DNA from 3 places in the Carnobacterium sp. 17-4 genome. Region 2 is predicted to be linked to each of the others. Evidence: predicted binding sites of a transcription regulator. Region 2 holds the regulator's gene; each other region holds the start of a gene.
The links. The regulator NrdR, encoded in region 2, represses ribonucleotide reductase genes. The targets are predictions, from matches to a motif close to ACACNATATATNGTGT.

Region 1: nrdH (glutaredoxin-like protein NrdH) is a predicted target of NrdR. The motif match lies at 5,837-5,852, and genes of this name have one in related genera.
Region 3: CAR_RS01380 (vitamin B12-dependent ribonucleotide reductase) is a predicted target of NrdR. The motif match lies at 9,597-9,612, and genes of this name have one in related genera.

Annotation. Positions count from the first base shown of each region.
Region 1 is NC_015391.1:1,346,003-1,357,073, reverse strand. Features, by position in the region: gene CAR_RS06560 (methionine gamma-lyase family protein) at 1-894, shown strand, start outside; gene CAR_RS06555 (MerR family transcriptional regulator) at 1,003-1,368, shown strand; gene glnA (type I glutamate--ammonia ligase) at 1,425-2,759, shown strand; gene CAR_RS06545 (MerR family transcriptional regulator) at 2,992-3,384, shown strand; gene glnA (type I glutamate--ammonia ligase) at 3,428-4,768, shown strand; gene CAR_RS06535 (PH domain-containing protein) at 4,860-5,237, opposite strand; tRNA gene CAR_RS06530 (tRNA-Arg) at 5,397-5,470, shown strand; gene nrdH (glutaredoxin-like protein NrdH) at 5,949-6,182, shown strand; gene nrdI (class Ib ribonucleoside-diphosphate reductase assembly flavoprotein NrdI) at 6,179-6,544, shown strand; gene nrdE (class 1b ribonucleoside-diphosphate reductase subunit alpha) at 6,531-8,714, shown strand; gene nrdF (class 1b ribonucleoside-diphosphate reductase subunit beta) at 8,730-9,692, shown strand; gene CAR_RS06505 (DUF975 family protein) at 9,902-10,810, shown strand.
Region 2 is NC_015391.1:754,409-765,479, reverse strand. Features, by position in the region: gene CAR_RS03720 (peptide ABC transporter substrate-binding protein) at 1-1,344, opposite strand, end outside; gene rplT (50S ribosomal protein L20) at 1,651-2,013, opposite strand; gene rpmI (50S ribosomal protein L35) at 2,122-2,319, opposite strand; gene infC (translation initiation factor IF-3) at 2,345-2,866, opposite strand; ribosomal protein L20 leader region at 2,895-3,037, opposite strand; gene thrS (threonine--tRNA ligase) at 3,083-5,020, opposite strand; gene dnaI (primosomal protein DnaI) at 5,403-6,332, opposite strand; gene CAR_RS03690 (replication initiation and membrane attachment family protein) at 6,335-7,783, opposite strand; gene nrdR (transcriptional regulator NrdR) at 7,809-8,276, opposite strand; gene coaE (dephospho-CoA kinase) at 8,439-9,038, opposite strand; gene mutM (DNA-formamidopyrimidine glycosylase) at 9,057-9,893, opposite strand; gene polA (DNA polymerase I) at 9,964-11,071, opposite strand, start outside.
Region 3 is NC_015391.1:270,942-282,012, reverse strand. Features, by position in the region: gene arfA (arabinosylfuranosidase ArfA) at 1-1,443, opposite strand, end outside; gene CAR_RS01425 (ArsR/SmtB family transcription factor) at 1,697-2,599, shown strand; gene CAR_RS01420 (2-hydroxymuconate tautomerase) at 2,715-2,894, opposite strand; gene CAR_RS01415 (organic hydroperoxide resistance protein) at 3,058-3,498, shown strand; gene CAR_RS01410 (NUDIX hydrolase) at 3,556-4,023, opposite strand; gene CAR_RS01405 (folate family ECF transporter S component) at 4,146-4,661, opposite strand; THF riboswitch at 4,703-4,805, opposite strand; gene CAR_RS01400 (methionine ABC transporter ATP-binding protein) at 5,631-6,704, shown strand; gene CAR_RS01395 (methionine ABC transporter permease) at 6,718-7,398, shown strand; gene CAR_RS01390 (MetQ/NlpA family ABC transporter substrate-binding protein) at 7,420-8,244, shown strand; gene CAR_RS01385 (amidohydrolase) at 8,293-9,492, shown strand; gene CAR_RS01380 (vitamin B12-dependent ribonucleotide reductase) at 9,691-11,071, shown strand, end outside.

The DNA.
Region 1 (11,071 bases), 590 kb from region 2:
CTTGAAATTGTGGGTGCTACTGGAAATGGCATTGGATCATTTAAAGAATACCAGATGGGATTTGATCAGGTAGATTTATTGTCGGATGGAACAGTGGATTTTGAAGCAGTAAAAGAAAAAATAAATGCGAAAACAAAAATGGTAGCTATCCAACGTTCTAGAGGTTATGCAAGCAGACCGTCATTTACGATAAGCCAAATTGAAGAAATGATTCAATTTGTTAAAGGGATCGATCCAGAAATCATTGTCTTTGTTGATAATTGTTATGGGGAATTCGTGGAAGGGCAAGAACCAATCGAAGTTGGAGCAGACTTGATGGCGGGATCATTAATCAAGAATCCAGGCGGAGGTTTAGCTAAAACAGGTGGGTATATTGTCGGAAAAACAGAACTGATTGATGCTTGTGGGTATCGCTTGACAACGCCCGGTATTGGTAGAGAAGCTGGTGCCTCTTTATATAGCTTACAAGAAATGTATCAAGGATTTTTCATGGCTCCTCATACTGTTGGTGAAGCCATAAAAGGAGCTGTTTATACAGCTGCACTTTTAGATGCTTGTGGTATTGAAAGTACACCAAAGTGGGATGATAAGCGAACGGATTTAATTCAAATGATTTCGTTGAATGACAAAGAAAAAATGGTTAAATTTGCGCAGACGATTCAAAAATATTCTCCTATCAATGCACATGTTTCTCCTATTGGTGCCTATATGCCTGGTTATGAAGATGATGTCATTATGGCAGCAGGAACCTTTATCCAGGGTTCAAGTATGGAATTAACGGCTGATGGCCCTATTCGTGCGCCATATACCTTATATGTCCAAGGTGGTTTGACGTATGAGCACGTCAAGTTAGCGGTCAGTTCTGCTGTAGAAGAATTATTTTTCCAATTATAAAAAAAATAATCATTTGTTATGCTGAAAATCGGGCTCTAAAGATATAAGATTTTTGACATTTTAAAAAGAGATTGTTACTGTAGTAATATGCTAGATGGGAGGATCCTCATGAACGAGAAAGAGCTAAGGCGTTCCATGTCTGTATTTCCAATTGGAACAGTCATGACATTGACGGACTTATCTGCACGTCAAATTCGGTATTACGAAGAACAAGAATTGATTTCTCCTGAACGTAATGAGGGGAATAGAAGAATGTATTCTTTAAATGATATAGATGTTCTTCTGGAAATCAAAGACTATTTAGCAGATGGCATCAATATGGCAGGAATAAAACGTATCTATGAATTAAAAGAAAAAGAAGTTGAAAACGAAGAGCAATCTGTTTTAACAGATGAAGACGTTCGTCGAATTTTACAAGATGAATTTTTAGCTCTACGAGGAATGAATCCAAAAGGTCCTTCACGTTTCTTTTAATTTTTTCATAGTAAAGTATAAAAAAACTATTATAAAAGGGAGTAAAGATAACCAAAATGAAGAATTTTACACGCAAAGAAATAGAAGTTAGTGCCAAGGAACAAAATGTTCGTTATTTAAGATTGATGTTTACAGATATTGACGGAACCATCAAAAATGTTGAGGTTCCAATTAGTCAATTAGAAAAAGTTATGGAAAATAAAATGATGTTTGATGGTTCTTCTATCGATGGATTCGTAAGAATTGAAGAAAGTGATATGATTTTACGCCCTGATTTATCTACTTGGTTGATTTTCCCTTGGGAAGAAGTAAACGGAAAAGTTGCTCGTTTGATTTGTGATATTTATAATCCCGATGGTACGCCGTTTTCAGGAGATCCTAGAAACAATTTAAAGCGTGTTCTGAAAGAAATGGAAGAACAAGGCTATACAGATTTTAACTTAGGGCCTGAACCGGAATTTTTCTTATTTAAATTAGATGAAAACGGAAAACCGACAACTGAATTAAATGATAATGGCGGCTATTTCGATTTTGCACCAACAGATCTAGGTGAAAACTGTCGTCGTGACATTGTATTGCAACTTGAAGACTTAGGCTTTGAAATTGAAGCCAGCCATCATGAAACGGCTCCAGGTCAACATGAGATCGATTGGAAATACGCGAGTGCAATAGAAGCTTGTGACAATATCCAAACCTTTAAGTTGATTGTTAAAACTGTTGCTCGTAAACATGGTCTGCATGCCACTTTTATGCCGAAACCTTTATTCGGCGTGAGTGGTTCTGGAATGCACTTTAATATGTCTTTGTTTAACAATGAAGGAAATGTTTTGTGTGATGAATCGGATGACCTAGGTTTAAGTAAAACAGCTTACCACTTCTTAGCAGGTATATTGGATCATGCTTTGGGATACACAGCGATTTGTAACCCGACTGTAAATTCTTATAAGCGATTGATTCCTGGCTATGAAGCGCCTGTATACATTGCGTGGAGCGCTCGCAATCGTTCACCTCTCGTACGTATCCCAAGTTCAAGAGGAATCTCTACTAGAATAGAGTTACGAAGCGTAGATCCTAGCGCAAATCCTTATTTAGCAGTAGCGGTATTATTACAATCAGGATTAGATGGCGTGAAGAAAGAAAGCAAAGTCCCTCAACCAATTGACCGTAATATCTACCGTATGTCTTCAGAAGAAAGATATAAAAAAGGTATCAAAGATCTTCCATCTACTTTGCACAATGCTGTAAAATATCTGCAAGAAGATAAAGTTGTGCAAAATGCATTAGGAGATCATATTTACAAAAGTTTTGTTAGCGCCAAACGTGTAGAATGGGCTGCTTATCGTGAACAAGTTTCTGAGTGGGAAAAAGATAAGTACCTAACGTTGTATTGATCAATTTAATAAAATCCGAAAAGAACCTGTGAATAGCTTATTCACAGGTTCTTTTTTAGCAATCGAACGATTGGTATAGTTCGATTCTTTCTTTTTAATCGGAACGAAAGAATTTTATATAATTTTAACGTTCGTTATATCATGTTAGGTTTTCTGACATTCGACGCATATTTTTGTTGACATCGAAAAAAAAGACTGATATTCTATAAAAGTAATCGAAAGGAGGACTAGAATGAGTGAGAAAGAACTACGGCGTTCACAATCGGTATTTCCGATTGGTACAGTTATGAAACTGACTGATTTATCTGCTCGACAAATACGTTACTACGAAGAGCAAGATTTGATTCATCCATTACGTAATGAAGGAAATCGGCGAATGTATTCTTTGAATGACATTGATGTTCTTCTTGAGATTAAAGATTATTTATCTGATGGAATCAATATGGCAGGCATCAAACGTATATATGAATTGCAAGAAAACAAAGAAAAAGCTAGGGAACAAGAAGTGTCTAAAGTGATGACAGATGATGATGTTCGCAAAATACTGCACGATGAGTTTTTAGCAGTAAGTGGTTTGGGTGTTAAGACACACCATTCATTTCTAGATCAAAATCGAATAGGATAAAATAAGATAGCGGAAACGTTAATCAAAAGGAGAGAAAAAGTGTATGGTTAAGTTTACGAGAAAAGAAGTAGAAGAAGCATCAAAGAAAGAAAATGTCCGTTTCTTGAGACTAATGTTTACTGATATTTTAGGAGTTATCAAAAATGTTGAGGTACCCATTAGTCAATTAAAAAAAGTATTGGATAATGAATTGATGTTTGACGGCTCTTCAATTGAAGGATTTGTACGGATCGAAGAAAGTGATATGTATTTAAGACCCGATCTAGATACTTGGTTGATTTTTCCATGGGAAACGACTGAAGGGGCTGGTAAAATCGCTCGACTAATCTGTGATGTTTACAATCCGGATGGCACTCCTTTTGCTGGAGATCCTCGTTCTAACTTAAAGCGTACACTAAAAGAAATGAAAGAATTAGGGTTCACAGATTTTAACTTAGGACCTGAACCTGAATTTTTCCTTTTTAAATTAAATGAAAAAGATGAACCAACTTTAGAGTTGAATGATGCTGGAGGCTACTTTGATTTAGCTCCGACAGACTTAGGTGAAAATTGCCGTCGCGATATCGTATTGCAATTAGAAGATCTAGGTTTTGAAATCGAAGCGAGTCATCATGAAGTTGCACCAGGACAACATGAAATCGATTGGAAATACGCCAGTGCAATAGAAGCGTGTGACAACATTCAAACGTTTAAATTGATTGTTAAAACAGTCGCTCGCAAACATGGATTACACGCTACATTTATGCCTAAGCCACTATATGGCGTGAACGGATCAGGTATGCACTTTAACTTGTCTCTATTTACTAAAGAGGGAAATGCTTTTTATGATAAAGATGGTGACATGGAATTAAGCGAGACAGCACGTCAATTCTTAGCTGGAATTTTAGACCATGCTAGAGCATTTACAGCAATTGTGAATCCTACAGTGAACTCATATAAACGTCTTGTGCCAGGATATGAAGCGCCCGTCTACATCGCTTGGAGCGGTCGTAATCGTTCGCCGCTGATTCGCGTGCCGCAATCAAGAGGTCTGTCTACACGAGTGGAATTGCGTAGCGTCGATCCTAGTGCAAATCCATACCTATCTATGGCTGTTTTATTAAAAGCAGGATTAGATGGCATAAAAAAGGAAATGAAAGCACCAGAACCTATTAACCGTAATATTTATGCAATGAGCGAAAACGATCGTCATGAAAGTGGTATTCATGATCTTCCAGGGACGTTGCAAGAGGCATTAGGATACTTGGCTAATGACAGCATTATTAAAGATGGATTAGGTGGACACATCTACGAAAACTTCATGAATGCAAAGAAAATTGAATGGTCTGCATTCCGTGAGCAAGTCACTGAGTGGGAGAGAGATCAGTACTTAAAAATGTATTAAAATAGAATAGGAAAAAGGAGCTAGGAAAAATTTCCTAGCTCCTTTTCCCTATTTGATTTGGGTCTAAACGCTCTTATCACACTACAGTACTCTAAAGAATAGCGACAGCCAATGCTTGTTGGATAGTGGTAATGTGTTTATCGTTTGTAAACTGTAATGTGATAGCTGGTTCGTTGGCGCTCGAAATAAAAATTTTTAATTCAGCATCTAAATCAAAATGTCCGGTTGTTTCGACTAAAAATCGACTGATCGATTTATAAGGTAAAGAATGGTAAGTTGTTTTCTTACCCGTAACTCCTTGTTTATTGATGATGATTAGCCGTTTATTTGTAAATATGATCAGATCACGGACTAACTTAAAAGCTAAATCAATTTCTTCAGACTCTAAAATAACTCCAACTAATTTTTTTCTAGCTTCATTCTCACTGATATTTCCAGCATTTCCTAAAAGGCCACCAATTAATCCCATGAAAACCCTCCTTGTCTACTCTATGGACCCATTGTAAACCGAGGTTTTTCTAAATTCAACTGATTAAAATAACATTCTTTGCTAAAAATTAAATTAATTCGTAAAAAGTGTTGACTTTTTATTCATTTTTACCTATAATTAATTTTGTTGCTAGTACATGTCTCAGTAGCTCAGTTGGATAGAGCATCCGCCTTCTAAGCGGACGGTCGGGAGTTCGAATCTCTCCTGAGACATCGATTAAAAAGTTAGAAAAGTTGAACAGTCAGCTTTTCTAACTTTTTTTCATGTTGAAATTAAAAAATATATCGTTTAAATTATTCACCAAATAATCGTTACACTTATCTACATATTTCTAAAACAGTTTAAAAGAATTATTCAAAAAAATGTAAAAATATTCTATATTTTTTTGAAATGATGGATTAATTTACGGTAAAAAAAATAAATTTTTCTCATCTTTTTTTTTATTCTTTTTTAAATGTGAAAAATACACGAAACTACTTTTGAATACAATTCTACTCAGGGTTCTTTACGCTTTATTATTCACAAACAATATTGCGGAACACTACATATAGAAAAAAACAAATATGTCAATAGGAAAACCACTATATATAGTGGTTTATTTATTTGCCAGTAGAGAAGAATAAGTGTAGAATACAAATAGAGAAGTAGAAGAAAGATCATTAAAAAAAGAAGCATAAAGGAGAATGTATGATGGCTCAAAAAACGATTATTGTTTACTCTAAACCAAACTGTATGCAATGTAATTTCACTAAAAAATATTTAGAAGATAAAGGTGTATCTTACGAAGTAAAAGATATTTTTGAATCAGAAGAAGCGTTAAATGAAGTCAAAGAACTTGGGTTCAGCTCTGTTCCGGTTATTTCAGTTGAAGGACAAGAAGCATTTAATGGATTTCGCCCAGATCTCCTTGATCAATTAGTATGAAAGTTGTTTACATTAGTTTAACAGGCCAAACACGAAAGTTTGTTAAAAAATTAGATATGGATTCGCTGGAATTGACGCCAACGAATCCATATCTTGCTTTAAATGAACCATTTATCATCGTCACCCCTACCTATGATAAAGAAGCAACGGACATATTAAATGATTTTATTGAGACAGCTGATAATAAAAACAATTTTAAAGGAGTAGCAGGTGGTGGGAATTTAAATTTTGGTAAGCTTTTCGCTTTTACAGCCAAAGATCTAGCACATGATTATCAAGTTCCATTGCTACATACCTTTGAATTCCAAGGTAACGAAGAAGACGTTGCACAACTAAAGAAAGCGGTGAATGAAATTGGATAAACCTAAATTAGCATCAAAGCCAAAAGAAGTTACGTATTTTAAGTTAAACAATGAACTGAATAGACCTGTAGATGGAAAAATCCCTTTAAACAAGGATCGTGAAGCTGTACGAGCTTATTTTTTAGAACACGTAAATCCGAATACAGTTTTCTTCTACACACTAGATGAAAAATTGAATTATTTAATTGAAGAAGATTATATAGAAGAAGAATTTTTATTAAAATACGACAGAGCATTTGTGCGTGCGTTGTTTGATGACATCTATAGCCGTAAGTTTAGATTTCGTTCATTTATGTCTGCATTTAAATTTTATACTCAATATGCCCTTAAAACAAATGACGGAGAACGTTTCTTAGAACGCTATGAAGATCGGATCGTTTTCAATGCACTGTATTTAGCTGATGGAGACACTGAATTGGCGAGTAGACTTGCGGATGAAATCGTAAACCAACGATACCAGCCTGCTACTCCAACATTTTTAAATGCTGGACGTAAAAGACGTGGAGAATTGGTTTCTTGCTTCTTAATTCAAGCAACAGATGACATGAACAGTATTGGTCGCGTTGTGAATAGTGCGTTGCAATTGTCTCGTATTGGAGGCGGAGTTGGAGTGAATTTATCTAATTTACGTGCTTCTGGCGATCCCATCAAAAAAATCGACAATGCTTCCAGCGGAGTCGTTCCAGTAATGAAATTACTAGAAGATAGTTTCAGCTATTCCAATCAGCTGGGTCAACGTAATGGAGCAGGGGCCGTTTATTTAAATGTCTTCCATCCAGATATTGTTTCGTTTCTTTCAACAAAAAAAGAGAATGCGGATGAAAAAATTCGTGTAAAAACCCTTTCTCTTGGACTAGTTGTGCCAGACAAATTCTATGAATTAGCAGCACATGATGAGCAAATGTATTTGTTTAGTCCATATGATGTTGAACGTATCTATGGGGAACCATTTGCTTATATTGATATCACTAAAGAATACGACAACATGGTGAACAATGAAGAAATACGCAAATCAAAAATCAGTGCCCGTGAATTAGAAAATGAAATATCTAAATTGCAACAAGAATCTGGTTATCCTTATATTATTAACGTCGATACAGCAAATCGTGAAAACCCAGTTTATGGAACCATCACAATGAGCAACTTGTGTAGTGAAATTTTGCAAGTCCAAGAACCTTCACTGATCAACAACGATCAAACATATGAGCATTTAGGAACAGATATCAGCTGCAATCTTGGTTCAACTAATATTGTAAACTTGATGAAATCATCTGATTTTGGAAACTCAATCGACACAATGGTACGGGCTTTAACAATGGTTACTGATCAATCAAGTATTGACGCTGTACCGTCAATTAAAAACGGGAACGATAAATACCATACGATTGGTCTTGGCGCAATGGGACTGCACACGTATTTAGCATTAAATCAAATTCACTATGGTTCACCAGAATCCGTTGAATTTACGGATGTGTACTTTAAACTATTAAATTACTATACGTTAGTATCTAGTAATAAAGTGGCGAAAGAAAGAAACACAACTTTTTATAATTTTGAAAAATCATCGTATGCGAATGGTACTTATTTTGATAAGTACATCAATGAAAATTTTGTTTTTTCAAGTGAAAAAGTTCAACACTTATTCGATGGAATCCAAGTGCCTACTATAGAAGATTGGGCAGCTTTAAAAGAAGCTGTAATGAGAGATGGTTTATACCATCAGAATCGTTTAGCTGTAGCACCAACGGGTTCAATTAGTTACGTAAATGAAACATCATCTAGTTTGCATCCAATCACACGTTTAATCGAAGAACGTCAAGAGAAAAAGACAGGGAAAACTTACTACCCAGCACCTTTCTTATCAAATGACACAATGCCGTATTACACATCAGCTTACGATATGGATATGCGTAAAGTGATTGATGTTTATGCAGCAGCCCAAAAACACATTGATCAAGGTATGAGTTTAACGCTCTTCTTACGCTCTGAAATTCCTGAAGGGTTGTATGAGTGGAAAAATGGACGCACAACCAAACAAACGACACGTGATTTAAATATCTTACGTCATTATGCTTGGAAAAAAGGTGTGAAATCTATTTACTACGTTCGTACATTTACCGAAAATTCAGAAGAAATTGGTTCAAATGCTTGTGAGAGCTGTACCATCTAAAAGGAGAGAACTAGAATGACAACGAACTATACAGCCATTAACTGGAACAACATTGAAGACATGATTGATAAGTTAACATGGGAAAAATTAGTAGAACAATTTTGGACGGATACACGTATCCCATTATCGAATGACTTAGACGATTGGGCACGACTTCCAAAAAATGAAAAAGACATGGTTGGTAAAGTATTTGGCGGGTTAACCTTATTGGACACACTTCAATCGCAAGATGGAGTGCAGTCGTTAAAACAATCTATCCGTACTCAACATGAAGAAGCTGTCTACAACAATATCCAGTTTATGGAATCAATGCATGCGAAAAGTTACAGTGCGATTTTTAGTACGCTAAATAGCAAACTTGAAATTGATGAAATTTTTCAATGGACAAATACAGACGAGTTATTGCAACTAAAAGCATCAACCATTAATGATATCTACCATAATGGAACAGATTTGCAACGAAAAGTTGCTAGTGTCATGTTGGAATCTTTCTTATTCTATTCAGGCTTTTTTGCCCCACTGCATTATTTAGGAAACAATAAGTTGCCGAATGTAGCTGAAATCATTAAATTGATTTTACGGGATGAATCCGTTCATGGAACATACATTGGGTACAAGTTCCAAATTGCGTTTAATCAGTTGCCTGATGACGAAAAAGAAGAAATAAAAAATTGGACGTATGAATTGCTCTTTAAACTATATCAAAATGAAGTGAAGTATGCAGAATATCTGTATGATGAAATTGGATGGACAGAGCGTGTAAAAGTTTTTCTTAGATACAATGCAAATAAAGCATTGCAGAATCTTGGATTTGACCCGTTATTTCCAGATACAGCTAATGATGTAGATCCAGTTATTATGAACGGTATTTCTACAGGTACATCTAATCATGACTTCTTCTCGCAAGTCGGGAATGGGTATCTACTTGGTATGGTCGAGTCTATGGAGACTGATGATTACGAAAAATGGACTATTTAATAATAAATTAAGCTTTCATTTGGAATTTTCGAATGGACTGGTTTAAATAGAGTACACCTTTGTTAAATTCATCTGATATGAATTTAACAAGGGTGTTTTTTACTGTGGAAATGAAAACAAACAAATGACTGGTGGTTAATAATTGTGAAGAAATAAAGTTTCAGTTATGATAAGATTGTTATTAAGATTGGTAAAAAGGAGGAGAAAAAATGGAAAGACGTGAAATAAAGAGAACCGCGAAGAAATTATTAAAAGGAAATTGGAAAGTTGCTATTTTAAATTTAATTATTATTTCTGTTTTGACAGGTGCAATTAGCCAAGGTATTTTTGCTTTGATTGGTTCTGGAAGCTCATTTACAATGCTTGATTCTGTCATGCAAGGGAATTTAGATAATTCAACAATGGCTGTTGAACCAACAATTACAGCAAGTTTATTAACTTCACTTGTTAGTATATTGATTAGTTTTATTTCTGGGTTGCTGACTGCTGGTTATGCTTGGAATATTTTAGACATGGTAGATGGAGCAAAATTGTCTATAGAAGGCATGTTTCAAACATTCAAGAAAGAACGTATCTTTAAAACAACAGGTTTGATTATTGTAATGACTATTTTAATCACGCTATGGTCATTATTGTTTATCATACCAGGTATTATTAAAAGTTATAGTTACAGTCAAGCATTGAACCTAATGAAAGATAATCCTTCCATTAGTATTATGGAGGCATTAGATCAAAGTCGTAAAATGATGAAAGGTAATAAATGGAAATTTTTCCTATTACAACTCTCATTCATTTGGTGGTACATCGTACCGTTTGTTCTTTTTGGTTTGTTTACATTAGGGAGTATTCAAACGATTAATGCGAGACTAGAAGCCAATCCTAATGAAGGAATCGTTGTTATTTTAGGTTTTATATTGGCATTTTTAGCCATCTTGCTATTCGTTATTCTGATTTCTTTCTACATTGAACCTTACCGTATAACTTCTCAACAAGTCTTTTATCGCTCGTTAACAGATGGAGATGCTTACAACACTGTACATCCAACTAACAACAATAAGGATGATAATCACTATAATGAGGATTACGAAGGCAAACAATTAGATGACGTAGACTTTTAAAAGTCAAAATTTAAAAAACTAGCAAGAAATAAATGTTAAAAACATTATTTCTTGCTAGTTTTTTTGCTAAATAGTAAAATAAATAACGCTGTTTATGAGTATATCTTTTTGTTATCAAAGGAAGATAGGATACAATAAAATTAAATATAAGTTTTCACAAATATTTATGTTTAAAGATTACATCCTCTAGTTTCAAAAATCCAAAGAGAATGGAGGGAAGGTTAATTAGCATAAGATCATTTCTTGATGCTAATCAGTACT
Region 2 (11,071 bases):
ATCTTGATTCGTATCTGCATCTAAACGAACTTTAAATGGAACATTTCTTAAGTTGATTTCTAAACCTGGTAGATTCGAAGTCAATTGTCCTTGCATAAATTCTAGAGATTTTTTAGCATTTTCAGTATCATCACCTAAAATTTCTAAAGTAAGAGAATCCACACCCAATTCGTCTAAACCTGCTGCAAAATACTCTTGCGCTTGTTCAACGTCATAAGTTAATAAATCTCCACTTTGTGCACGGAAATCTTCACCTGTTGCAGGATCAACAGCTAATTCAGCTGGAACTAACCCATTAGCTGGAATAGAACCGTTTTGAAGAACTGTGTCAGCAAAAGCTTGTTTATCATAAGCCATTGCAATAGCTTTACGAATATTTTCATTAGCTAAAGGAGTTTCTTCTCCATCACGTTCTTGGTTAAATTTAAAGTAGAAAACAGATGAAGTTGGTTGAGTTTTCAATTCAGGATCGCCTTGTTTTGTTTGTACATATTCACCTGATAATGTAATACGGTCAACTGCTCCTGTATCGTACAAGTTGATTGCAGTAGATGTTTCTTTAACTACATCAACATTTATTGCATCTAATACTACAGTTTCTGCATCCCAGTATTCTTCATTTTTATTTAATACCCAGCTTAAGCCAGTACCATCCCATTCGTCTAATACGAAAGGACCATTGTAAAGAACAGTATCACTATTTGTTGCATATTTTTCACCTTGTTCAGTTACAAAAGCTTCGTTTTGTGGTAAAAACATTGGAAGTGTTAGTAAATCTTTGAAGTAAGGCACAGCTTTTTCTAATTGAACTTCTAACGTTTTTTCATCAACAGCCGTAGCACCTAGTTCTGAAGGTTCCATTTCTCCCGTTAAAATTGCAGAAGCATTTTCAACAACACCATCAATCATGTATGAGTATTCAGCAGCTGTTTCAGGAGTTGCTAAACGCTGCCAAGCATAGACAAAATCACCGGCTGTTACAGGATCTCCATTAGACCAAACTGCATCTTCTTTAATTTTAAATGTATATGTTAAACCATCTTCACTCACTTCTGGTTCTTCAGCAGCCATTCCTAATTCAAGTTTATTCTCAGGATTTTGGCGATATAATCCTTCATTCACGTTATTTAAAACGGTACCACTTACTACATCTGTTGATTTTGCAGAATCCATATTTGGTAATTCAGCACTTTCAATCAGGTTCAGTACTTGCTCTTCAGAAGAGCCAGAAGTTGTTGATTCTGTATTTGCTGTTTCTCCATCGTTTCCACCACCACAAGCTGCTAAAACTAATGCAGATGTAGCTGTTAAACCTAATAAACTAACTAATTTACTCTTTTTCATATTAAATCCCCCTATTTCTTTTTCAATTCTTCTAATAATCAGTAACTCAATATTAGTTTACTCAAATTATATTATCATCTTATTATCACAATTTCAATACAAATTATTAAAATAGTGTAATAAAAAATTTATATTCTAATCCTATACTCATTCTTTTTCTAAAAAAAGCCTATACATATAGTTTTTCTAACTAGTTTTACTTATTAAAAATTTCGTTTTATTTGTTACAAATCTGACACATTTAATTTCAACATTATTCCATAAAAAAAAGCTATTTCACAGAATAGTGAAATAGCTTTTAGAATATTATTTGTTGTTCAATGCAGTTTTAGCTTGTTCAGCTAATGCTGTGAATGCAGCAGCATCTGTAACAGCGATTTCTGCTAACATTTTACGGTTAACATCGATTTCTGCTAATTTAAGACCATGCATAAATGTGCTGTAGCTCATGTTGTTTAAACGAGCAGCTGCATTAATACGAGCGATCCATAATTTACGGAAATCACGTTTCTTTTGACGACGGTCTCTGTAAGCATAAGTATATGATTTCATTACTTGTTGCTTAGCTGTTTTGAATAAAATATGTTTAGAACCGTAATACCCTTTTGCTAATTTTAATATTTTTTTACGACGTTTACGAGTAACCGTTCCACCTTTTACACGTGGCATATTAATTTCCTCCTCTAAGATGTTTTCTCTACAAGAAAACTCTTTTGACTAATTTAAACTACATTTGTTCATTTTTTTAAATGAACTAAAATACGCTAAGGTAAAAGATTACCATTTAGCTAATTGTTGACGGATACGTTTCATATCGCCAGAAGATACCATTGCTGATTTACGTAATTTACGTTTTTGTTTTTGTGATTTGTTTGCAAACATATGGCTTGTTTTAGCATGATGACGTTTTAATCCACCATTACCTGTTCTTTTGAACCGTTTTGCTGAACCACGGTGTGTTTTTTGTTTTGGCATTTGTTATTTCCTCCTCAAAATACTCTTACTTTTCATTCTTTGGTGCTAAAATTAAGAACATGCTGCGACCATCCATTTTAGCTGCTGATTCAATAGTTGAAATATCAGCTGTTTCTTTAGCTAAACGATCCAACACTTCTTTACCAATACTTTTATGAGTAATGGCACGACCTTTAAATCGGATTGAAGCCTTTACTTTATCTCCTTTTTCAAGGAACTTACGTGCGTTACGTAATTTAGTATTAAAATCATTTAAATCAATAGTAGGACTTAATCTTACTTCTTTGATACTAATGACTTTTTGATTTTTACGGGCTTCACGTTCTTTTTTCTGTTGCTCAAAACGGAATTTACCGTAGTCCATAATACGTGCTACAGGTGGTTTTGCTTTTGGAGCTACTAGTACTAAGTCTAAGTTTGCTTCTTCTGCAAGTTTTAACGCTTCACTTTTTGTAATTACACCAAGTTGTTCGCTATTACTACCAATAACGCGTAATTCACGTGCACGAATGCCGTCATTTACCATCATATCTTTTGCTATGGTCATACACCTCCATTAGATTTGAGAGAAAGAACAGCAGAAAAATAGACGAGTTCATTATGAACCCGCCTATAAATAATTTCTAACTCACACCGAATGCAAGTTATCATCGTTTATATCTAGCCCAGAGACACTTTCGTCAACTTAGGCGAGAAGCGGGTGCTTCTGCTTGATTTTCTCAACTTATTTATTATACTTTATTGAATCTATAATGTCAATCTATTAGTTGCTAAAGTTTTTTATTTCTGATGAAACTTTTTCTATATAATCATTTAACCCAATTGTTTCAGTCGCTTTTTCGCCATACTTACGTACCGCAACCGTATTATCTTGAACTTCGCTATCTCCAACAACTAATTGATAAGGTATTTTTTGTGTTTGAGAAGCACGTATTTTATACCCCATTTTTTCATTGCGTTCGTCAACATCTACGCGCATTCCAATACTTTCTAGTTGTTTTTTAATCTCATAAGCATAATCTGTATGCATATCTAAGTTAACTGGAATAATTGTCGCTTGAACTGGTGCTAACCAAGTAGGAAACGCTCCTTTGTACTCTTCAATCAAGTAAGCTACAAAACGCTCCATTGTAGAAACAATACCACGGTGAATAACCACAGGACGGTGATTATTTTCGCCATCTTCACCTACATATGTCAGGTCAAAACGTTCTGGAAGTAAAAAGTCTAGTTGGATTGTTGAAAGTGTCTCTTCAATTCCGATAGCTGTTTTTACTAATACATCTAGTTTAGGACCATAGAAAGCTGCTTCGCCTTCTGCTTCAAAATAGTCTAATTCCATGTCATCCATAGCTGCTTTAAGCATTGTTTGAGCTTTTTCCCACATACCATCATCATCATAGTATTTTTCTGTGTTATTAGGATCACGATAGCTTAATCGGAAACGGTAATCAGTAATGTTAAAATCACCGTAAACAGCTAACATCAACTCCAGTGTACGCTTGAATTCTTCTTCAATTTGATCTGGACGTACGAATGTATGTCCATCATTCAAAGTCATTTCACGTACTCGTTGTAATCCTGATAAAGCTCCACTCTTTTCATAGCGATGCATTTGTCCTAATTCAGCAATCCGAATAGGCAACTCACGGTAGCTGTGCACATCATTTTTGTATACCATCATATGGTGTGGGCAGTTCATTGGGCGCAAGACAAGCATTTCGCCATCACCCATATCCATAGGTGGGAACATATCTTCATGATAATGGTCCCAATGACCAGATGTTTTGTATAAGTTTACATCAGCCATAATAGGTGTGTAGACATGTTGGTAACCTAAACTGATTTCACGGTCAACGATGTAACGTTCAATTGTACGACGAATCGTAGCACCTTTTGGCAACCAGAACGGCAATCCAGATCCAACTTCAGGAGAAATCATGAATAAATCTAATTCTTTTCCTAATTTACGGTGATCACGTAACTTAGCTTCTTCACGCATTTTTATAAACTCTTTCAAGTCTTTTTTATCAAAGAATGCTGTTCCGTAAACCCGTTGCATCATTTTATTATCCGAGTTCCCTCTCCAGTAGGCACCTGCAAGAGATAACAGTTTAAACACTTGAATACGACCTGTAGATGGCACATGGACACCACGACATAAATCTACAAAATCGCCTTGGTCATATACTGTAATTTTTTCTGATTCAGGTAATGCTGTAATCAATTCTACTTTGTAAGGATCATCTTTGAAGATTTCTAACGCTTCTTCACGTGTAACTTCTTTACGAACAATAGGATTATTTTCTTTTACAATTGCCATCATTTCAGCTTCAATTTTTGGAATATCTTCATCTGTTATTGGTGCTTCAGAATCTGTGTCATAATAAAATCCAGTTGAAATGGCAGGACCCACTCCAAATTTTATATCTGGATACAAACGACGTAATGCATTTGCCATCAAGTGAGCAGTTGAATGACGCAAAATTTGTAATGCATCTTCATGATCTGGTGTAATGATTTCAATCTCACCATTTACTTCTAGCGGACGTACTAAATCCACTAATTCTCCGTTAAATTTACCAGCTAATGCTTTTTTGGCTAAACCTTTGCTGATACTTTCAGCAATATCTTTTGTAGATGAACCCATTGGAAACGATTTTACTGCTCCATCTGGAAACGTAATGTTAATTTCTGACATAGTTTATTCCTCCATATTCTAATTTTAAAATACCATCTTTGTTCAGCTAGAAAACAAAAAAGCCCCTTTTATAGTATATAAAATACCATAAAAGGGACGTTCATTACGTGGTTCCACCCAGATTCAGAATTTAGCAAACACTCTAAACTCACTCTAAGCTGTTAACGCTAGCTAAACGACCAACTGCTAATACGAAAAGGTTCACAGTGGCACTCGAAAGGGGTCAAAACAAGAACGAAATTAGAAAACTTTCAGCATTGTTTTCTTCTCTAAAAAAATCGTAACCAAGTTTTGGTGTCTTTCTCAATGATTTCTTTTATATCTATCATTAAAGCACTTTTTGATTCTAATTTCAAGGATAGGATGTGTATTTCTAATTTATTTATTGGAGATGACGTCGATTAGAACCCGTCATTTTCACTTCTTTAGCTAGATAACGAACTCTTTCCATAATTCTTTTTGCTTTTAATGGCTCATCTTCGCCTCTTTGCGTTACTCTTAAGTGTTCCTCTTCAAGTTGTTTCATATCAAAATTAGAAGAGAAAAAAGTAGGCCGTTGTTCTTGCATGCGGTACTGTAAAATAACTCCTAGTACATCATCTCTTATCCAACTAGACATAGAATCCGCACCAATATCGTCTAACATGAGTATTGGTGCTTTTTTTACAAACTCTAACTTTTCACCGGTATTATTCTTGCCAATAGACTGCTTCATTTCCACTGCAAATGACGGAAAGTGCATGAGCGTAGAAGGGAAACCGTTTTTAGCTAATTCATGTGCTAACGCACCTAAGAGATACGTTTTCCCTACACCAAATGATCCTTGTAAATACAAGCCTTTATGGTAGCCTTTAGGATTCGTCATATACGCATCAATAAAGTCATAAACCTCTGAAATCGCAAATCTTCGTTCATCAGTCAATTCAAAATCAGCTAGTTTTGCATTCCGAACATCTTTAGGCATATCCATGGAATAAATACGATTTTTAATTTCTAATTCTTTTTGCCTAGCGATCAACTCAGCAGAAGGCACATAAGTTACATCAATGTAATGGTAGTTTAAAATCAATTTAGGATGGTAACCTGGAGCCATCATACCTTTGTTTAAATGAAATTTCTTTTTTTCTTGTACATATTCATACAACTTAGCATAACTTTTTACAATAGCCTCATCGTTCAATTTTTGGCGATTGTCTTCAATAAATTGCATGACATCTGGATCATCTAATACTTCTTGGATTAATTCCTCATATTTATGATTCAAATTACGCTCTTTAATCATTCTTGTTAGACTTTCACCGATATCTTCCATCATTATTCACCTTCTTTGCCGAAATTTTGAATTCTTTTCAATCTTTCCATAAATGCATTTTGCTCTTCTTCACTCATCGGCTTTTCTTCCAATTGATTATTTCCTTCTTTAGCCCAATCGGGAAGCGTTTCTTTTCTTATAGTTGTTTGATTACCATAATTTGATTTGCCTCTGTTTTGCGTATACGATTTACTACGATTTTCTTGTTGTTGTCGTTTTTCAGCATTTTCAGAGTACATTTTTTTCACTTTTTGAATCGCTTCTTCAGGTGCAACAACTTTCTCTTGCGCCCAGTCATTCGCGATCTTATAGGCCAATTTTTGATCCAGTGTTGGGTTATTCCTTACAACTAGAATATAGTGAATCAAAATATTGATAACGGCCGTTGGCAAATTAGCTTTTTTGACAATTTCTTCTAATGTCCACTCTTCTGGTTTTGTGACAAACCCACCCTTTTGATCTTTAATAGAATTCATAAAATCAACCGGACTTATTTGCTCACTCACTTCAATAACGGCAATATCTTCTTTGGTTAACCCTCTATTAGTTAGCTCCGTTTCACGCATTTTTTGTTGGTTGGAATCTACTTCTATATCTTTTTCTACAACGTCTTTTAAAGAGATATTTTGTTGGTTTTTATTGTGGTAATCATCATACGCCAATTTTTTTAATCTTTTTTCGTCAATTTTACCCGTTTCGATATCCGAAGCATTTAATACGAATTGTTGCATAGCTAACTCATCTAAGCCATACAGCGTATGCAATACAAGTATTGTCTCTTCAATTTCTTTTGTGATCGAAGAACGGTTGACATATTGGTGATTTAATCCTGTATAAAAGAATTTCAAATCAAATGTTTTAGGATCAACTCTTGGTCTTGTAGAACTTGTATTACCAATATAAGAAACCGGCTGTTTAAGTAATTCTTTCTCTCTTTTTAGTAACTCAGCATCAAACTGAAAAACATCCAAGAAAGACTTTGTGATCTCTTGAAACTTATTTTTATCTATAGTTTCTACAACAAATCGATTTCTTAATTTTTTGAATTTTCGTTCTCCAACTTTTTCTAATAACAACAAACTTAATAAATCGTCCTTAAAAAAGACCTTACTCGTTTGAGGAGCTTGTAATTCGTAGACAATTAGCTTTGTCGGACTTGTTTGAAGATATGTTTTAATCAATCCTATTGCTTCCAATTTAATTCTAGCTTGATACAACTCAGGGATACCAATATTTAACAAAGCTAGCAATTCAGAATGTAAGATTCCTTCACTCCAGTAATTCTCTTCTTCTATCTCTGTCCACAAAGTCATATAAAGACTGTATGCAGCATTTCCTACTAAAGGTTGATACAAAAAAGTGAGAATTTTTTGATCGATATCCGAAAGCAATGCCTGTTGTTTTACTAAAAAACCATCCTTGGGACTTAAGTTTTTCCATGGATACCCCAAAACAACTCCCACCTTTCTATTTCAATTAATTTTTTCCAGCTTTTTTTCTTTCAAATTCTTGTAATTCTTTTAAAAAGACACTCATATCTTTAAATTGGCGATAAACACTAGCAAAACGTATATAAGCTACCTCATCTATGTCAGCTAATTTTTCCATAATGTATTCTCCGATAATAGCAGAAGCAATTTCATTTTCGCCTAGTCCTCTGATTTGATTTTCTACTTCATCAACTATTTTTTCAACTTGTTCCATTGCTACAGGTCGTTTTTCACACGAACGAATCAATCCTCTTAGAATTTTTTCGCGATTAAATTCTTCTCTGGTGCCATTTTTTTTAATAACTAAAAGCGGTGTTTTTTCTACTCGTTCAAACGTAGTAAAGCGGAATTTGCATGCTTCACATTCTCTCCTTCTGCGAATAGCACGCCCATCATCTGCTGGACGACTATCGACAACTTTAGAACCATTATTTTGACAGCGTGGACATTGCATGTTTATCATTCCTATCTTAAGTGTTATTCTTACTAACACTCTATTTGTACGCACTTATTTACACTATTATACCACACATAAACTAGAGATAAAACCGATTAAATAAGGCGCAAATTTGATCTAAAAAAAAAGAACAAGCTAAAATACTTGTTCTTACGTCTCTTATTTGGCTGTTATTTTGTCTATCCAGTCTATAACTTGCTGTTTCGTATTTTCAGTTGATCCGCTATTGTCAATAACGCTATCTCCAAGAACAATTTTTTCTGAAATTGGAAGTTGAGAGTTGATTTTTTGAATTGCATCTTCTTTTCCTATCTTATCTCTCTTCATCAATCGATCGATTTGAATTTCTTTGGTCGTAGCTACTACCATCACTTGATCCACTTCTTTTTCATAACCCGCCTCAAATAAAAGGGGGATATCCAACACAAGAATCGCAGGGTCTCGTTTCAAATACTCTTTTTTTTGGTCCATCACCCATTGATAAATGCGTTTAGATAAGATCATATTTAGCTTCTCTCTTTGTTTTTCATCTTTAAACACAATCTTCCCTAATGCCGCTCGGTTTAACGTACCGTCAGTCAAAATAACGTTATCGCCAAATTGTTTTTTTATTTCACTTAATCCTTCTGTTCCAGGTTTGACGACTTCTCTTGCTCCAACGTCTGCATCCACCACAGGAAATCCTTGTTCTTTAAATATTTTGCTAACAGTTGATTTACCCGTAGCAATACTTCCAGTTAATCCTAAGATCACAGTCATTCTATCGCCTCTTTTTTATTACTCAATCATTAATCGCTGACAATTAGGGCAAAAATGAGTCCCTCTTTGCGCAACTTTAATTTTTTCGATTGGTGTGCCGCAACGAATACATGGTAGGCCTTTTTTACCATAGACAGACAATTTCACTTGAAATGAACCCGCTTCTCCTAAAGCATTTTGATACGTACGAATAGTCGTCCCACCCGCTTCAACTGCGTCCCCAAGTACTTTTATGATGGCTTCATGTAGTAGAGAAACTTCATTTTTTTGTAAACTATTTGCCGTTCTTAAGGGATGCATTTTGGCTAAAAACAGTGCTTCATCTACATAGATATTTCCTAAACCTGCTACTATCTTTTGATCTAATAAAAGAGGCTTGATAGCTCTTTTTTTAGTTTGCAAGGTTTTATAAAAAATTGCTTCATCAAAGGTTTCTACCGTAGGCTCTGGGCCCAATAGTTTTATCCCAGTTGCAGTGAACTCTTCTCCTATCGGCACAAGCGTCATCCGTCCAAATTTGCGCACATCCAAATAACGTAAGTCTCTCCCATCCGCTAAATGAAAAACTACATGTGTATGTTTTTTTAGAGGTGCTGATGATTCTTCTACTTCATACTTCCCTTCCATACGTAAATGCGAGACCAATGCCCATTGTTTAAAACGAATGATAATGTATTTGCCTCGTCTGTCAAATTCCATAATTTTTTCACCCATTAAAATGCGCTTAAACTCAGTTGTTTCAATTGGACCTGAAATGATACGATCCCAGTATATATCAACGGATTCTATCGTTGCTTCTGACACAAGTTTTTCTAAACCTTTTCTAACTGTTTCAACTTCAGGTAATTCCGGCAACGTATTTCTTCCTTTCTAGATAAAATAAGTGCTTCTGCTATCAACAACCATAGCAGAAACACTTTCTTTATTATTTCGCTTCATACCAGCTTTTTCCACTGTTGCTATCAACTTTTAATGGAACAGATAATTCTACTGCACCTTCCATAACTTCAACAACTAATGCTCTTAATTGTTCAATTTCTTCTTTAGGTGCTTCAAAAATTAGTTCATCATGTACTTGTAGCAGCATAGTTGCTTTCATAGTTGATTCTTTTAATTTTTGGTCCATTTTAATCATAGCAATTTTTATAATATCTGCTGCACTACCTTGGATAGGTGTATTGATAGCTGTTCTTTCAGCAAATGAGCGCAAATTGAAATTTCGAGAATTGATTTCTGGTAAATAACGACGACGTTGGAAGAGCGTTTCAACAAACCCTTTATCTTTTGCCTCTCTCACTATATCTTCCATATACGTTTTTACACCAGGGTATTTTTCAAAGTACGTATCAATAAAATGCTGCGCTTCTTTTCGGCTAATTCCTAAGTTTTGTGATAAACCATAATCACTTATGCCATAAACAATCCCAAAGTTAACAGCTTTAGCTCTACGGCGCATTTCAGAAGAAACTTCTTCTGGAGATCCAATACCAAATACTTGCATAGCTGTACTTGAATGGATGTCTTGTCCCTCAATAAAGGCTTCTTTTAGTAATTTATCGTCTGAAACATGACCCAATACACGCAATTCAATTTGCGAGTAATCGGATGCAAATATTTCCCAACCTTCATGACTAGGAACAAACGCTTGTCTAATCTTTCGGCCTTCTTCTAATCGAATCGGAATATTTTGTAAGTTAGGATCAACTGAACTTAAACGTCCCGTTTGAGCAATTGTCTGCATGTATCGTGTATGAATTTTCCCGGTTTTTTTATCGATTACTTTCAATAAACCTTCTATATAAGTAGATTGTATTTTTGCGATTTGACGATAGTCTAGAATGTGCTCAACAATCGGAGCTTGTTCTCTTAATTGCTCTAAAACATCCACTGCAGTAGAATAACCCGTTTTAGTCTTTTTAATCACAGGATAGCCCATCTTCTCGAATAAAATAACACCTAATTGTTTTGGTGAGTTTAAATTGAATTTTTCACCGGCTAATTCATATACTCGTTGTTCAATATCTGTTAGACGA
Region 3 (11,071 bases), 480 kb from region 2:
TACAGAGTTAGTCTGTAATTCTATTGAATTTCCTTTACTTAAATTAACCTTTTCTTTTTCTTGATTTGTTTCTTTAATATCATATCCGGACATCTGAGTAGTTTCCACAATCTCTTCCATTTCAAATCCTTCAACATTTATTGAAAAATCTAAATGCTCATTTTTAGAACGATTTACAGCAAAAACAACCATTTCTTTTTTATACTCATCATACGTTGCGATGCTTTCAAGAAACGGAACTTCATCAAAATCTTTAGTAGCATAAGTATCGCTCTTAGTTTCAGGTTCTAAAACAACACCTCTGCCAAAATTTGAGACCTGCATAAATGGATAAAAAATAGTTTGCTTCCAAACATCCCCTTCTTTATTTGTCATAATTGGTGCAATTACATTAACTAATTGAGCTAGACAAGCAATTTTAACTCTATCAGCATTTTTTAATAAGGTAATAAGCAGACATCCGATAAGCAAAGCGTCTTCAAAATTATAAATATCTTCTAATAAAGGAGGCGCTACTTGCCAAGGCTTGATTTCTTTATCTTGTTCATTAGAATGATACCAAACATTCCATTCATCAAAAGAAAGATTAATTTTTTTATCGCTTCCCTTTTTAGATTTAATGGCATCACACATCGCCACTACACCTTTTATAAAACGATCCATATCTAACGATTGAGCTAAGTAATTTTCCAGATCATTTTCTGGATTTCCATAGTAGCAATGAAGTGATAGATAATCTACGTGCTCATAAGCATGTTCCAGAACAGTCATTTCCCAAGAACCAAAAGTTGGCATCTTACTTGTCGAGCTTCCACACACAACTAATTCAATATTATCATCTACCAGCTTCATAGCTTTTGCAGTTTCTTCAGCTAAACGTCCATACTCATAAGCTGTTTTATGCCCGATTTGCCATGGTCCATCCATTTCATTTCCAAGACTCCATGTCTTAATTCCAAACGGTTTTTCGGCCCCATTTTTCTTTCTTAGATCACTCCAATAGGTCCCTCCTTCAAAATTACAATATTCTAGTAAGTTTCTTGCTTCGTCGATTCCTCTAGTACCTAAGTTTACTGCCATATTTACTTCGGCATTAGCTTCTTTAGACCATTCCATAAATTCATGAAGTCCAACTTCATTTGTTTCTATCGTTCGCCATGCTAAATCTAATCTTCGAGGTCTTTCTTCTACAGGTCCAATTCCGTCTTCCCAGTTATAGCCAGAAACAAAATTACCACCTGGATACCGAATTAGAGGGACATTTAATTCTTTAATCAAACTCAATACATCTTTCCGAAATCCTTTTTCATTCGCACTCGGATGTTTTGGTTCATAAATCCCTTCATAAACAGCTCTTCCCATATGCTCGATGAAGGATCCGTATAAACGCGGATCAATCTCTGAAATAATTTTATTTTTGCTTATTGCTATAGATGATTTCATTATTTTACTCCTTACTATTTTTTTAATATGTTATATTGTAAAACTATCTTCTAGAATTAGTTTATAAACATAATATAAACATAAATGTAATCGCTGTCAATAGTTTTATAGTTAATTGTTTTGTTTTTATTTTAAAACAATTAGCTGATTAGTTAATCTTCTTCTCAAAAAAAGAATTGACAATAATTTGATTAGCCATTACACTAATATTAAATCAACAAATCAAGACATTCATTAACTTAGGAGTGATTTCATGCAAATAGATATATCGGATGCTTCATTACCTGTTTATGAAGCTTTAGCCAGTCCTGTGAGACTCAACATTATTCAATTGCTTTCTAAAAATAAAATGAATATAAAAGAAATCGCTGGAGCTATTGGATTAAGTAGTGCTGTAATAACAAAACACATCAAAAAATTAGAAGCATCTGGCTTAATTAAAACCGAACGAATTCCAGGGAAATCAGGATCACAAAAAATTTCGATATTAAAAGTTGATCACATAGAAATTCTATTTCCTAAAAAAATCTATCGTTCTTTTGAGACAAGAGAAACTACTATTCCAGTAGGACAATACACAGATTATTCAGTTTCCCCAACTTGTGGTCTAGCTACTGTCAAAGATTTTATCGGAGAAGTTGATGAACCGAAATTTTTTATGGATTCAAAAAGAATGGATGCCCAAATTCTTTGGTTTACTGAAGGTTATGTAGAATATAAGACACCCAATTTTTTAAATGAAGATGAAAAGTTAGAACAACTTGAAATCAGTATGGAAATTTCGTCAGAATTTCCATTCTCAAATGATGTATGGCCATCTGATATCACTTTTAGTTTAAATGATATTGAATTAGGAACTTGGACTAGTCCAGGTGACTTTTCAGATACAAGGGGTAAACTAAATCCAGAATGGTACCCTTCTAAATTAAATCAATATGGATTACTAAAAACAATAAGAATTACTTCTCATGGAACATATATGGATGGTGAGGCTCTATCAGACTTTACAATTCAAGATATAAATACAAAAAACGAGATTTGGAGTTTACGAATTGAAGTAAAGAAGGATGCTGAAAATTTAGGTGGAGCCACTTTATTTGGAGAACATTTTGGGAACCATCCGCAAGATATAAAATTTAAGATGTACTATTCTTAAACTAAAAAACCCCAAATTTACTTAAGTATAAGTAAATTTGGGGTTTTTAAACTCAACTTTTTATAAAGTCTTTTAACAAATATAAACCTTTTCCAAGAACTTTTACCTCTTTAATTTAACCCAGTAATTTCCCGCCAACAGCGTAATTGTTTTTTTTCATATCTTCTATAATAACATGAACTCGATCTTCTGTTGCTCCGGTATTCTTTACTACTGCTTGCGTAATGTCTTTAACTAAACCTGCTTTTTGTTCCGCAGTCCGACCTTCAACTAATTCAACATGTACAAATGGCATAAAACTCTCTCCTTCCTATGTCTTCTTCTCTCAATTTTAGCGATACACTTTTTACTTTTCAACTAGTTTTTCTTTTTATCTATCCCAAACAGATGATTAGGGTTTTATCTTCACTATTAGTATACTTGGTACGTACGATAATTTAGAGAGGAGAATTACAAATATGGCAGATTCAAAATTAATGTATCAAACTACAGCAATTAATACTGGTGGACGAAATGGAGAAAGCCATTTACCAGATAAGTCATTTTCTGTACGTGTTTCTACTCCAAAAGATATGGGCGGTCCTGGACAAGGGAGTAACCCAGAACAATTATTCGCACTAGGATACAGCGCATGTTTCAATTCGGCTTTAGAACATATGATGAAAGAAGAAAAAATTTCTGGAAAAAGCCAAGTTATTGCAACTGTTGAATTGCATTCAGATCCAACTGACGGCGGATTTAAACTTGCAGTAAGATTGGATGTTGGAATTGAAGGTCAAGATGAAGCAACTACCAAAGAATTAGCAGATAAAGCTCATGCTTATTGTCCTTACTCAAAAGCTACGAGTGGCAATATCGATGTAACCGTCACTGCTGTTGATTACGAAGCAGATAAATAATAGTATATTCTTAAGCGGGAGGTGAGACAAAAGTCTCACCTCCCTTTCGTATGTTTATTATTCTGTTGAATGACTCATCTTCATATACGATTTTTCGTATTGTTGTACAGCCCATTTATGGCTACCTCTTTTTAATTTGGCTAACGCTTCAGAAATAGTCATCCATTCTAATTGATTGAAATCCTCTAGTGGATCACAGATGGATTTCCATGACTTAACAGTATAAAAATATGCAGGATTATGATAATGCTGCTTACGGTGTTTAGAATAATAGTAATCCTCTGCTTCACCGATAAATTCCCCGAGCTCTATTTCAAAACCTAATTCTTCCATGGATTCCCGTTTTGCCGTTTCTTCATGCGTTTCATTCGCTTCAATTTCTCCTCCTGGCAGTAAAAAAGAACCATTCGGTGGTGAAACAAGTAAAATTTGTTTCCTATCTTGGTCAAAAATCACAAAGTGTACACCAACACGCGTGCGATAATTTTGATTCTCAATTTTTATACCAAACGTTTTTACTACCATTCCGCGTTCCTCACCCTCATCAAAATCTCATCTTGTACATATTATAGTACATATACTAAAAAAAGACAGCTTAAATTTAAGCTGTCTTAGTTTGGATGTTGCTTTGTTTATTTAATTAAACCCTATTCAATTCCGATCGCTTTTCGCAAAGTCTTATTTTGAACAACAAAGTATAACAACATGATATTAACCGGTGCTAAAACAAGGTTTTGCACTACTCGTGTTGGAAAAATTACTAGGATAGCTTTATCTAACATTATTGTTAACCAGATTGTATTCAATCCTAAATTCACAAAAACGGTAACCAACAGAATCGCGATAATGATTCTTTTTAATGATTTTGGTTTCTTGTAAAGAATCAGACCATAAATCATTCCTCCGATAAATGCAGATAAGACAAATCCTGGGAAAAATACTCCCCCACCAAATAAAATCGTCCCCACTATATCTGCAATAGCTGAAGCCGTTCCAGCTATCCAAGGGCCATACAGCATACCAACAATAGCTATTGGCAAAAAACCAAAGCCAATCCGGACTATTGGTGTTTCAATTGAAATAAATTGGGTTAATACAATTTCTAATGCCATTAATAACCCAATTTTAGAAATACTTCTTGCATCGTACTTGTTCTCACTCATTTTGAAGATCTCCTTTGATGAGCTCCACACATAAAATCTTATGCAGCGAATGCAGAAACAAAACCGCAAATTGTCTACACAATTTTTCGTCCGTGGGCAACATCCCATCCCTACGACACTTAACGCTTTGTCTCCTACTCTGATATATTGCCTAAACTATTTAGTAGATATTTTAGGCAAATCCACTATAGCACATTCTATCTGTTTGGGGTAGTAGCGAATACTGCTAGTTAAAATAAATACTTTCAAAAATAAATTTAGTTATTGACAATCATTTTTTTCTTCTGTATATTAAGAACAAGTTAAGGAATATGATAATCAAATGATAAAACACTATGAAAAGAAGAGTACGTTTGTACCTGTCTATTTTAGAGAACCCAGTAAGTTGCTGAAAATGGGTTAGTCAGATTGAACCGAAGATGGTCTTTGAGTGGAGTTAGCGAAGCACTTTTAAATGTGTCAGCTTTCTACGGGAACACCCGTTACAGTGTCACAGTATAAAAAGGCGATTTAGTCTTACGTACTGGATAAGGTAAGTATAGCAATATACTTATAAATTAAGGTGGTAACACGAAGCAGATAACTGACTTTCGTCCTTACAAAGAAACGAATTCGTTCGTTTCTTTGTAAGGACTTTTTTAATTTTACAATTACATAACTAAACGCAATGAAGAGAAAAGTATTTTTACTGAATGCACTAACAGAGAGCCTGAATGCTGAGAACAGGTTTGCAGGAGTAAAAAGAAAATGGCCTCTGAGTGGGATACCAAGTGTTTTAAACATTAGGCTATCATGGGCGCACCCATTACAGTGCTAGAGTATCAGAAGTTTTCTTCTCGTACTTGATAAGGAGTCGTTTGTGAGAACAACTCAAATAAAGGTGGTAACACGACGGTAAAGCGTTCGTCCTTTAATCTACAGCAGTAGGTTAATGGGCGAATGCTTTTTCTATTTTAAGGAGGAATATATATGATCACACTAAACAATGTCAGTGTTACGTTTGAAGGAAGAGAAACAAGTATAAAAGCAGTAGAAAATGTTCAGTTAACCATTGAAAAAGGAGATGTTTTTGGAATTGTCGGCTATAGCGGCGCTGGGAAAAGCACTTTAGTCCGTACCATCAACCTTCTTCAACGACCGTCAGAAGGATCAGTAATCGTTTCAGGTCAAGATTTATTAAGTTTAAAACCAAAGCAATTACGAGCTGCGCGCAAGAAAATCGGGATGATCTTTCAGCATTTCAACTTAATGGGCTCTCGCACGATTGCTGAAAATGTTGCTTATCCTTTAAGAAAATCGGGTTTAACTAAATCACAGATCAAAGAAAAAGTTGCCGAGTTATTACAGTTGGTAGGACTAACCGATAAAAGTTCCGCATACCCTTCTCAGTTATCTGGTGGACAAAAACAGCGTGTAGCTATTGCTCGTTCTTTAGCCAACGATCCTGAAGTCTTATTATGTGATGAAGCCACAAGTGCCCTAGATCCAAAGACAACTCTTTCGATTTTAGAATTATTGAAAGAGTTGAACAAAAAATTAGCACTGACGATTGTCATCATCACCCACGAGATGCAAGTTGTAAAAGAAATTTGCAACAAAGTAGCTGTCATGGAAAATGGTCATGTTGTTGAAGAAGGTGATTTGGTTTCTATTTTCACCGAACCTAAAGAAAGGATCACAAAAGAGTTTATCAACACTTCAACTCATGTTGATCAAGCGCTAGAAAATATTTTAAAACATCCTACATTACTCGATTTGCAGACTAATGATGTCTTAGCTAATATTTCTTACGTTGGTGCAAGTACAAGTGATCCATTGATTGCTACACTGACTACTCGTTTTGGAGTTACCACCAATATTTTATTTGGAAATGTGGAGATTTTACAAGAAACGCCTGTCGGCAATCTGATTGTTGTCTTAAGTGGCGAACCAGGCCGTAGAGACAACGCCCTTGCCTATTTAAAGTCTAAAAACGTAAAAGTAACCTTGATTCACCATCACCAAAAAGTTATTCCATTAAAAAAAGAACACTATATTGTTTAAGGAGTGAACGACTATGACTGAATTTCTTACAACCTATTTTGAAAATGTTATTCCATTAAAAGATGAAATTGTTGAAAGTACTTTACAAACATTGTACATGGTAACTGTTACAGGATTGATTGCAGGTGTCCTTGGTTTAATTTTAGGAGTCGTTCTTGTTGTAACAGACCAAGGTGGTATTTTAGAAAGACCGCGACTTTACAGTTTACTCGATCAAATTGTTAATCTCTTTCGTTCTTTGCCATTCATTATTATGATGGCTTTAGTTGTTCCCTTTACCCGTTTTCTTGTTGATACGTCAATTGGAACAACCGCAGCTATTGTCCCTTTGGTCATTGGAACCGTTCCGTTTTTTGCAAGACAAATTCAAAATGCTCTTCTAGAAGTTGATCCTGGCGTTATAGAGGCTGCTGAATCTATGGGTTCCAGCCCTTTAGAAATCATTTTTCTTGTGTATTTAAAAGAAGGTCTAACAGCCATTATTCGTGTCTCTTCTGTAACCATTATTAACTTGATTGGGTTAACAGCCATGGCAGGAGCAATTGGAGGCGGCGGGTTAGGAAATTTAGCCATCTCTCGAGGGTACAATCGTTTCCAGAATGATGTGACATTAGTCGCAACCGTTATTATTTTACTTATTGTTTTTATTAGTCAATTTATAGGAAATGCGTTAGTTAAAAAAACGAGTCACTAGATGACATTGGAGGAAAATAACATGAAAAGATTAAAAAAAGGATTTTTAGGATTAACATTAGCATTAGGACTCTTGGTAACAACAGCTTGTGGAACAGATACTGCTTCAGATGCAAAAGCATCTGAACCCATTAAAATTGGGGTAGTTGGCGAAGTGAATGAAGTATGGGATTTCGTGAAAGAAAAATTAGCTTCGGATGGTATTGAGATCGAACTGGTTAAATTTACAGATTACGCTACGCCTAATGTCGCTCTTGCTGAGGGAGAATTAGATTTAAACTCGTTTCAAACGAAAATTTTCATGGATTCTTTTAACGAAGACCATGGAGAAAATCTAGTCGCTATCGCTGATACGGTTATCGCTCCTCTGGGCATTTATTCATCAAGTATCCAAGACGTTTCAGAAATAAAAGAAAATGATGTGATTGCTATTCCAAATGATGTTTCTAATGAAGGAAGAGCTTTACTATTACTTCAAACAGCCGGTTTAATTGAAGTTAATCCTGAAAAAAAACAAATCCCTGTAGTCGATGACATTACTTCCAACCCCTTGAATTTAACATTTGAAACATTGGACTCTTCTCAAACTGCTCGTGCTTTAGATGATGTGACTGCTTCCGTTATTAATAGCGGAATGGCCGTTGATGCTGGCTTCATTCCAACTGAAGATGCGGTTTTCTTAGAACCGGTTACTGAATCATCTGATCCTTATTACAATGCGATTGTTTCAAGAGAAGAAGATAAAGATAATGAAGTGTTCCAAAAAATTATAGAAGCTTATCAAGCAGAAGATACAAAAGAAGTCATCGCAGAAACATCAAAAGGTTCTTCTATTCCAGTTTGGTAATTAGATACAAATAGAAAGTGTCAACTAAATTAGAGAGGATGATAATTAATGTCAACATTACTTACTCAATCTACAGTACACGAAGAAGTTCAACAAGGAGCTCAAGAGGTTATTGCATTGCGTCGTTATCTTCACCAACATCCTGAACCAAGTTTAAAAGAATATGAAACGATTAAATTCATCAAAAATCAATTAGATCAATTAGAAATCCCTTACGAATCTGTGGGTGAAACAGGAGCTATCGGAACCATAATTGGTCAAAAAGGACCAGGAAAAACCATTCTCTTAAGAGCTGATATTGATGCTCTTGAATTAGAAGACGCAAAAGATAAACCCTACAAGTCACTTAATGAAGGCTTACATCATGCATGCGGTCATGATGGTCATACCTCAGCTTTATTAGGGGCCGCAAAAATTTTAAAAAATCATGAAGCAGATTTTGCAGGCACTATCAAATTAGCTTTCCAACAAGCTGAAGAAATCGGCGCTGGTGCAAGACAATTTGTATCTGGCGGGTTTGTTCACAATGTCGATCAATTTTTTGGTATCCATGTCGACTCTTCTATTGAAACTGGAAAAATCGTTTCTACTGCTGGTCCCACAAATGCATCTTGTGATATTTTTAAAATCAAAGTGACTGGCGAAAGTGGGCATGCTGCTAGACCTGATTTAGGAAGAGATGCTTTACTGACCGCCGCTGCTATTACTGTCGAATTGCAGAGCATTGTTGCCCGTGAAGTTAGTCCTTTAGACAATGTCGTGGTTGCTGTAGGCGTATTGAATGCTGGAACTCGTTACAATATTATTGCCAACGAAGCTTCCCTTGAAGGAACTGTTCGTACTTTCAGCCACACAACACGCCAATTTGTATTAGAGGCTGTCGAACGCGTGGCACGAGATGTGGCAACAGCCCATCGTACTACTATAGAATTTGAAAATTATGATGCGGCTGCGCCTCTTATCAACCATCAAACTGCTGCAAGTCGTGCAGCTCGTGTAGGAGCTGATATCGTGGGTGCAGAAAATGTTATTCAAAATAATCCAAAAAGCTTAGGCGCAGATGATTTCGCTGACTTTTTAGCTGTTGCTGAAGGGGTTTATGCTCGTGTTGGGACAAAAGACCCTACTAATCCGGACACGTGGTATGGACATCATCACGAAAATTTTGATATTGATGAACGAGGATTAGCTATCGCTACAGAATTACATGTCAACTATGCACTTGATTTTTTAAATGACCTCTACTAAAATAATTTTTTTTAAAATTTATTCTCTGAAAAGATTGAAGCGAGTTGTTTTTGCTTCAATCTTTTTATTTTTTATAGTTCTTTAGCCACTTTCTTAATGCAAAAACACTATATATAGTGTAATATGAATTGTGTATAACGACATATAGTATTTTATACTTATCTATTGATTTACATACATTATTAAGGAGTGATACCCATGATCGCAGATACCTCTACAAAAATGCACTTAAATATCACAAAATTAAATGAGGCTATACAAGCTTTCCCACAAGTACATCCGATAACGGATGATATGAATTTAACCTATAAAGGTGTTTCACGTTTAGTTATGTTAGATCGTTATTCATTTAAAGACATTTCTAAGTCTACTCTTTCTATCGGAGACTTAGTTGTTTTAACGATTAAAGCTGACCCTCAATACCCTACAAGAGGCACTGGATTTGTTACAAGCATCAACTATTCTAACCACACTGCTTCAATTTTAATTGATGAGGAATTCCGAGGATCCATTGAAGAGGATCATGAAAAAAAAACAGGATTAATCACTTGTAGCTTAGATGTGATTGAAAAACCACTTGAAATCTTTTACGAACAAATTGCAAAACGAAACGCAACTGGTTTAGCCGCTATCGAATCAACTCCTGAAAAAAGAAAAGTTGCTTATACTGCTTTTTATGAAGAATTAAAAAGTTTGAATTTTGTTCCTGCAGGTCGCGTTTTATATGGTGCAGGCTCAAAAACCGATGTCACTTACTTCAACTGCTATGTGATGCCCTTTGTCCCTGACTCACGCGAAGGCATTTCAGATCATCGAAAACAAGTGATGGAAATCATGAGCCGTGGGGGCGGCGTTGGAACAAATGGTTCTACACTTCGCCCACGTCATACGCTAGCACGTGGTGTGAACGGCAAATCATCAGGAGCTGTTTCTTGGTTAGATGACATCGCTAAGTTGACTCATTTGGTTGAACAAGGAGGCAGTCGTCGTGGGGCTCAAATGATTATGCTGGCTGATTGGCATCCCGATATTCTTGAGTTTATTATTTCAAAAATGCAGAATCCTCGTATTCTACGGTATTTGATTGAAAATACAACAGATGCTCAAATAAAGAAATTAGCTACCGATAAGTTACTTTTCACACCTTTTACTGAACGTGAGATTGCCATGTATCAAAGTATTTTAAATTATAAAAATGTACCTGGTTATGGTGGATTTGATGCGACTCTAATAAAAGAAGCGGCAGCTAAATTAAACGAAGGCGGCACGTATAGTGTACACGATCCAGACTTTTTATCTGGAGCAAATATTTCAGTTTGTCTAACAACTGATTTTATGGAGGCTGTTGAAAAAGGTGCAGACTATCCTCTTCGCTTCCCTGCCGTAGAAACATACAGCCCAGAGGAAATGGAAGAATACAATGCTCATTGGTCAGAAATTGGCGATGTCCGTGATTGGGAATCTTCGGGACATGGCGTTCATACGTATCGAACCATACCTGCTCGTGAATTATGGAAACTAATTACTATTTGTGCGACTTACGCTGCTGAGCCTGGCATTTTCTTTATCGATAATGCAA